Regions from separate parts of the Aeromonas sp. 25-AL00135 genome, predicted to be linked through region 2. Evidence: predicted binding sites of a transcription regulator. Region 2 holds the regulator's gene; the other holds the start of a gene.
What was found. The regulator LexA, encoded in region 2, represses DNA repair genes until DNA is damaged. The targets are predictions, from matches to a motif close to ANCTGTNTNNNNANACAGNT.
Positions count from the first base shown of each region.

Region 1: the regulator LexA is predicted to act here: its motif matches at 1,218-1,237, upstream of ruvA (Holliday junction branch migration protein RuvA).

Region 1 covers NZ_JBSTYQ010000009.1:167,890-171,305, forward strand. The annotation lists gene ACW5XC_RS10725 (methyl-accepting chemotaxis protein) at 1-1,031, opposite strand, end outside; gene ruvA (Holliday junction branch migration protein RuvA) at 1,292-1,906, shown strand; gene ruvB (Holliday junction branch migration DNA helicase RuvB) at 1,915-2,925, shown strand.
Region 2 covers NZ_JBSTYQ010000024.1:12,002-15,417, reverse strand. The annotation lists gene plsB (glycerol-3-phosphate 1-O-acyltransferase PlsB) at 1-993, opposite strand, end outside; gene lexA (transcriptional repressor LexA) at 1,198-1,821, shown strand; gene ACW5XC_RS18670 (hypothetical protein) at 2,306-2,521, shown strand; gene ACW5XC_RS18665 (SCO family protein) at 2,731-3,357, shown strand; gene dinF (MATE family efflux transporter DinF) at 3,360-3,416, shown strand, end outside.

The sequences.
Region 1 (3,416 bases), on a different contig from region 2:
AGCGGGGTTACCAGCTTGCGGGTCAGCCAGAAGCCGCAGAGGGTGACCATGATCAGGCTCAGCAGCAGGCCACCCAGCAGCAGGGTTCGGGTCTGGCTGATGATGCCGTTGAGCTGGGCCACCTGATCCTCGACGGTAGCATCGCCGCTCTCCTCGATGGCAACCAGCTGTTGTCGCAGCTCATCGGCACTGACCTCATAGACGGACTGCTGGGTCTGATAGCTGCCGAGCGCATCGACCCACTGTCCCATCAGTTGCTGATGCCGGGCCAACAGGGCGCGATACTCTGCCGACAGTGTCTTGCCGGCAAATTCGCCGGTTCCCTCGATATCGAACAGCCCGGTGCCGAGCATGCTGTCGATTGCTTCGTGGTAGAACTCGGTCGCTTCTTTCAGCTCGGCCTTGATCGCCTCTGTGACTCCTTGTCTGCGCATCTTCTCCAGAGCATAGAGCTGGCGCAAAAAGCCTATGTTGGATTCCATCCCCCCGTCGGCCGCTTCCCAGCGAGTGGAGAGGCCGCTGTTCCAGCTGATGGTCTGGTCGGGGGATTGGGTCAGCGCCTCGACCGCGCCGTCGCCGATCACCTCCAGCTGGGTCGAGAGGCGAGCCATCAGATCGGCGTTGTGATGCAGGGCCTGATCCACCTCGGTATAGGCGTGATAGAGCGCCAGCAGCTTCTCTTGTTGCTGTTGATAGTCCTGCTTGTGCTGTTCCATGGTGGCAAGGGCTGCACCATCAATGAGCTGCCCCTGGCTGACCCGAGCCAGCGCGTCATCGGTCGCCGCCTTGGCAGCATCGAGTTCGGCGCGATTGAGCGGGGTTCCGTTTTGCATCTTCTGAATCTGTAGCTGTTGGTTGCCCAGCTCTATGGAGCCCTCCATGGCACCGTCGGCGGTCTGCCAGGCGGCGCCCAGGACATAGGAGAGCAGATTGGCTAGCCGCTGGCTGCCATACCAGCCAACGACCCCCATGCCCAGCGTACAGCCGAGCAATATGGCAAGACCCAGATTGGAGGTGGTAACAATTTTCATGTGATGGCCTTCCTTGGTATCGACATTGGCACCAGTTTCGGTTCCGAACGGGTTTAGTGTAGTGGTTTATCCCCCGCTCGGGGGCCGGTGCGGCGCTGAAACATCCCGTGCACTGGCTGCACCCGATCAAGCATGGTGGAAAATTGGATAAAAAGCCTCTCTGACCATGCGGGTGTTGCTGCCCTATGCTGGATACTTATCCAGTTATTCTTTATGCTATGAGCCAATTTACGAATAGTTGTATTGGTGAGGAGAGAGCCGTGATTGGTCGCTTGAGAGGCATTGTCATTGAAAAGCAGCCCCCCGAGGTCCTACTGGAAGTGGGCGGGGTTGGCTATGAGGTACAGATGCCGATGAGCTGCTTCTATGATTTGCCGGAGATCGGCAAGGAAGCGACCATCCATACTCACTTCGTGGTGCGGGAAGATGCCCAGTTGCTCTATGGTTTCAACCACAAACAGGAGCGGGCACTGTTCCGCGAGCTGATCAAGACCAACGGAGTCGGCCCCAAGCTGGCGCTGGCGATTCTTTCCGGCATGACAGCTACCCAGTTTGTGCTGAGTGTCGAACGTGAAGAGATAAGCTCTTTGGTCAAACTGCCGGGAGTCGGCAAGAAGACCGCCGAGCGGCTGGTGGTGGAGATGAAGGATCGCCTCAAGGGGTGGGTCAGTCACGACCTCTTCTCCCCGGCCATGGTCACCTTGCCAGCCAGTGAGCCCGAATTGCGGGCACCGGATGTGACCGAGGAGGCGGCCAGTGCGCTGGTGGCCCTAGGTTACAAGCCGCAGCAGGCGAGTCAGATTGTCAGCAAGATCGCCAAAGAGGGGATGTCGGTGGAAGATATCATCCGTGAATCCCTGCGTAGCCTGGTATGAGGTAGTTGATGATTGAAGCAGACCGCCTCATCTCGGCCAATGCCGCCCGTGAGGATGACATTATTGACCGGGCTATCCGCCCCAAGAAGCTAGCTGATTACACCGGTCAGGATACCGTCTGCGAGCAGATGGAGATCTTTATCGAAGCGGCCCGTCAGCGGGGTGAAGCGCTCGATCACCTGCTGATCTTCGGCCCGCCGGGTCTGGGCAAGACTACCCTCGCCAACATCGTCGCCAACGAGATGGGGGTCAATATCAAGACCACCTCCGGCCCGGTACTGGAGAAAGCAGGGGATCTGGCGGCGCTGCTCACCAACCTCGAACCGAACGATGTGCTGTTCATCGATGAGATACACCGTCTCAGCCCGGTGGTGGAAGAGGTGCTATATCCGGCGATGGAGGATTACCAGCTCGACATTATGATCGGGGAGGGGCCAGCGGCTCGTTCCATCAAGCTGGATCTGCCTCCCTTCACCCTGATTGGCGCCACCACTCGGGCAGGTTCACTGACCAGCCCGCTGCGGGATCGCTTCGGTATCGTCCAGCGGCTGGAGTTCTACAACGTCAAGGACCTGACCGATATCGTCTCCCGCAGTGCCCGTTGTCTGGGGCTAGACATGACGGAAGATGGAGCCATTGAGGTCGCCCGTCGCTCTCGCGGCACGCCGCGGATTGCTAACCGTTTGTTAAGGCGGGTGCGCGACTTTGCCCAGGTGAAATCCGATGGCCGGATCGACGGCCCCATTGCCGCCCGCGCCATGGACATGCTGGATGTCGATAACGAAGGTTTTGACTTCATGGACCGCAAGTTATTGTTGGCTGTGATAGACAAGTTTATGGGGGGCCCTGTGGGTCTCGATAATCTGGCCGCCGCGATCGGGGAAGAGAAAGATACTATCGAAGATGTGCTGGAGCCTTATCTGATCCAGCAAGGGTATCTGCAACGTACACCCAGAGGACGGATTGCGACCACACGAGCCTACGCTCATTTCGGTCTTCAGCGACCAGATGAGAAGTAAAAACAGTCGTTTGAACATGAAACCGCCGTCAAAGGCGGTTTTTTATTATCCGGGCAAAAAAAAGCCCACGGCGGATGCGGTGGGCAAAGACAATTCAGGATGGATGTTCACAGACAGTGAGTGCGTCTGGACACAGACCGGAAAATAAACAGGTGAGCCGTCGCGAGCTCTCAGAGTCGGTTCAGTTGATAGAGCTGAACAAAGGAAAGCTTGTAGTAACGGATGGTTTTAGCAACAAACTTTTTCATCTTCGATTCCAATAGACAGGTTCAAATTGATCGTCGAATACGTACCGTGAACCCGGATTAACCGGCCTGTATCCAAGGGTATGCCCTCACTGCGAGGCGCATTGTAGGAGTTCGAATCGACCCCGGCAAACAAGAAAAATTGCACTCTTCAAATTAGTTTATCTAATGTCTTTGTTGATGAAATTGGTTCGCATGAGTATGCATTCTTTGCAATTTTAAATTGAGTTTTCGAATCAGATTGCC
Region 2 (3,416 bases):
GGGCGGCACCATCCCCTGGTGGTAGATGACGTAGGAGAGCAGCAGGTAGTCCATGTGGCTGCGGTGGCAGGGAACGTAGACGATCTCGTGCCCTTCCTGCGCCAACTGGCGTACCTTCTCGGCGCCATTGACCGACAAACCGCGGTAGAGCTTGTTCCACAGCCAGCCGAGGAAGCTCTCGCCCAGGCGGATCAGCCGGTAGGAGAAGTTGGAGGCGATCTCGTCCATGTAGCCATGGGCACGCTTTTGCGCCTTCTCGAGGCTGATCCCCTCGCGCTGGGCCTCCTCTTCAATCGCCTGCTGGATCACCGCGGAGTCGAGCAGCTGCTTGAACAGCAGGTTGCGGTTCGGCAGTTTCGGGCCGGTGGCAGCCAGCTGCTGACGGCTGAAGTGGGTACGGGCCACTCGCGCCAGCTTGTGGGCGATCGCCTCGTCGGTGCCGTGCTTGTCGGCCATGTAGCGCAGGGAGAGCGGCGGCGAGAAGCGCACCAGATTCTCGCGACCCTTGAGGATCACGATAAGCGCCTTCTTCAGCCGGTTCGGCGCCAGGCTGCTGATGATGTTGAGGCCTGAGGCTTCTTCCCCTTCCCGACCCGGAGCGCGGCCCCAGAACAGGGTGACGGGCACCACCTGGATATCCAGCTCGGGATCCTGCTTGTGCAGATCCAGCAGCTGGTGGAACTCCTGCAGAAAGGGGAGCGGTTTGCTGCGTTTGCCAAACAGGGGAGGCGGACGATCCAGACAGACATAGCGCGGCAGCAGCTGGCCGTTCAGTTCCAGCGGCGTGAAGGGACCGGGCAGACCGAGATCCTCGCAGCATTGCTGCAGGGTCATCAGGTCGGTGATCGAACTGGTTTTCAGGGCATAGACGATGGGTCTGGCCGGATCCAGATTGAGTTCTGTGATGGGATTTTCCGGCAGGCTCTTGTGATTGACCAAGCCGCTGACCGGCCATTGCAAGATGGCTCTGGAAATCTTCTGTCCTAGGGACATGTGCGTCTGCTCTCCAAAAAAATGCGGCGTGAGCATAGCAAATCGACAGCCCCTTGTCGCCGAGAGGTACGATGAGTCGGCTGCGCAGGATCAAAACAGCAGTAAATGAGGGGTTGGTTGCGACAAATGTCAGCTGCGCCTTGCCTTGGCCACTGCACTGTATATACTGCCAGTGTGCTGTATAAAAAGACAGGTGCCAATTCTATGAAACCCCTTACCCCCCGCCAGGCCGAAGTGCTGGAGCTGATCAAGGTGAACATGAGCGAGACCGGTATGCCGCCGACTCGTGCCGAGATTGCCCAGAAGCTTGGTTTCAAGTCGGCCAATGCGGCCGAAGAACATCTGAAGGCCCTGGCCAAAAAAGGGGTCATCGAGATCATGCCGGGCACGTCCCGCGGCATTCGCCTGTTGCTCGAAGAGGAAGAGGTGCTGGAAGAGAGCGGCCTGCCGCTCATCGGCAAGGTTGCCGCCGGTGAACCTATCCTGGCTCAGGAGCATATCGAGAGCCACTATCAGGTTGATCCCGCCCTGTTCCACCCGCGCGCTGATTTTCTGCTGCGGGTGCAGGGGATGAGCATGAAGAACATCGGCATTCTGGATGGCGATCTGCTGGCGGTGCACAAGACCCAGGAGGTGCGCAACGGTCAGGTGGTGGTCGCCCGTCTCGATGAGGATGTCACCGTCAAGCGCTTCCAGCGCAAGGGCAGTCAGGTATGGCTGTTGCCGGAAAATGAAGAGCTCTCCCCCATCGAGGTGGACCTCTCCTGCCAGCAGCTCACCATCGAAGGACTGGCTGTCGGGGTGATCCGCAACGCCGACTGGATGTAATCATCCCCGCCAACTGCGTTTGCCACACGGCCTCCTTCGGGAGGCCGTGCTGTTTCTGGCACACTTTCCCTGTCATATCAAACAGATCATCGGCGGCGGCATTTTTGTCCTGCGCGACCGGCTACCAATCATCCATTTCAGATATATGCTCAGATCAGTGCCCTGTCGCCGAGACAGGGCTTGGCACCTCCCTCTGACCATCGCAATGCGCCGGTACGGAAGGGCCGGTAACAACGAGAATCGGGCAGTACACCTTCACGGGATATGAAGGGGGAGTGGGGAGATCCCGAGCCTTGTCGGGCAAAGGGGACCACTCGTAATGGTTGCAGATAGTCGTGACGGGCCTGTTCCCAGTTCAGGCCGACGAAGCAACATGACCTGTCGGTCAAGGAGGACTGGTATGGCATCAAGATCGCCATGGGATTCAGAGGCTGGGGCTGCGCCAGCGGAATCGTCAATCACCCGTTTTGTCAAAGGTAGCCGGATGACCTGGTTTTACGGTCTCTGGCTGCACCATCGTGGTTCGCACTGGACGCTCTGGCTGGGATGCCCGAAAGAGAAGGTGGTGCGTCTGGTGCTGCTGTTCAAACGGGGTCACGGTGATCGCCAGGGGGAAGAGGGCTGGCTGGCCCCCGTGATTCCCATCGGCGTGCGGGCCATCGGCAAGATGTTGCAGCAGGGGCGTAACGCTCGCCCCTGAGCAGAAGAGACCAACAAATCCATCCATAACCGGCACCCGAGGGGGCCGGTTTTTTTATGGCCGCAACTGGCGATTAATTATGCCAAATGGTCGACTCCTGACAGGGCGTTGCACAAGGTTGAACCACCTTGGCGGCTCGCTGGGGTACAATGCCCCCTCTTGTCCGGTCACTGCTGGCCATCTGCCTCGAACTGAAAGGGTCTCTTGTTATGATGAAGCTCCGCTATCCCCTGCTCTTTCTGCTGCTGACAGCCTGCCTGATCCTGGTGTTCTACGCCACGCAGCCAGAGCAGCCGGAACAGGCCGATTATTATCCGGCGGGGCGGGACATCAATGATTTCGCCTTTACCGATGCGGACAACCAGCCGTTCACTCCTGCCAACCTGAAGGGGCACTGGACCTTCCTGTTTGTCGGCTACACCTTCTGCCCCGATATCTGCCCCACCACCCTGGCAGATATGCGTTCCGTCTATGACCAACTGAAGAAGATGGCGCCCGACAGTCAGGTGGTGTTTATCTCGGCGGATCCCCAGCGTGATGATATTCCACGTCTCAAGACCTATACCGCCTTCTTCAATCCCGAGTTCAAGGCGGCCACTGCTCCCCACGACAAGCTGTTCCCGTTCGTGCGCAATCTGGGGCTGATCTACTCCATCGCCAATCAGGGGGAGAAGGATTACCTGATCGATCACTCCGCCTCCATCGTGCTCATCAATCCCAAGGGCAAGCTGCAGGCGGTATTCCGCCCGCAGGTGGCGCCGGGTCAGGTGCCCCGGGTGCAGATGGCCACCATGCTCTCTGACTTCGCCCGCATCCTGAAGCTGGCAGGCCACTGAGCGTGACCCCAGCTGTTGCCCCCTGGTGGCGAGATCCCTCTCGCCACCGCGCTGTGTTT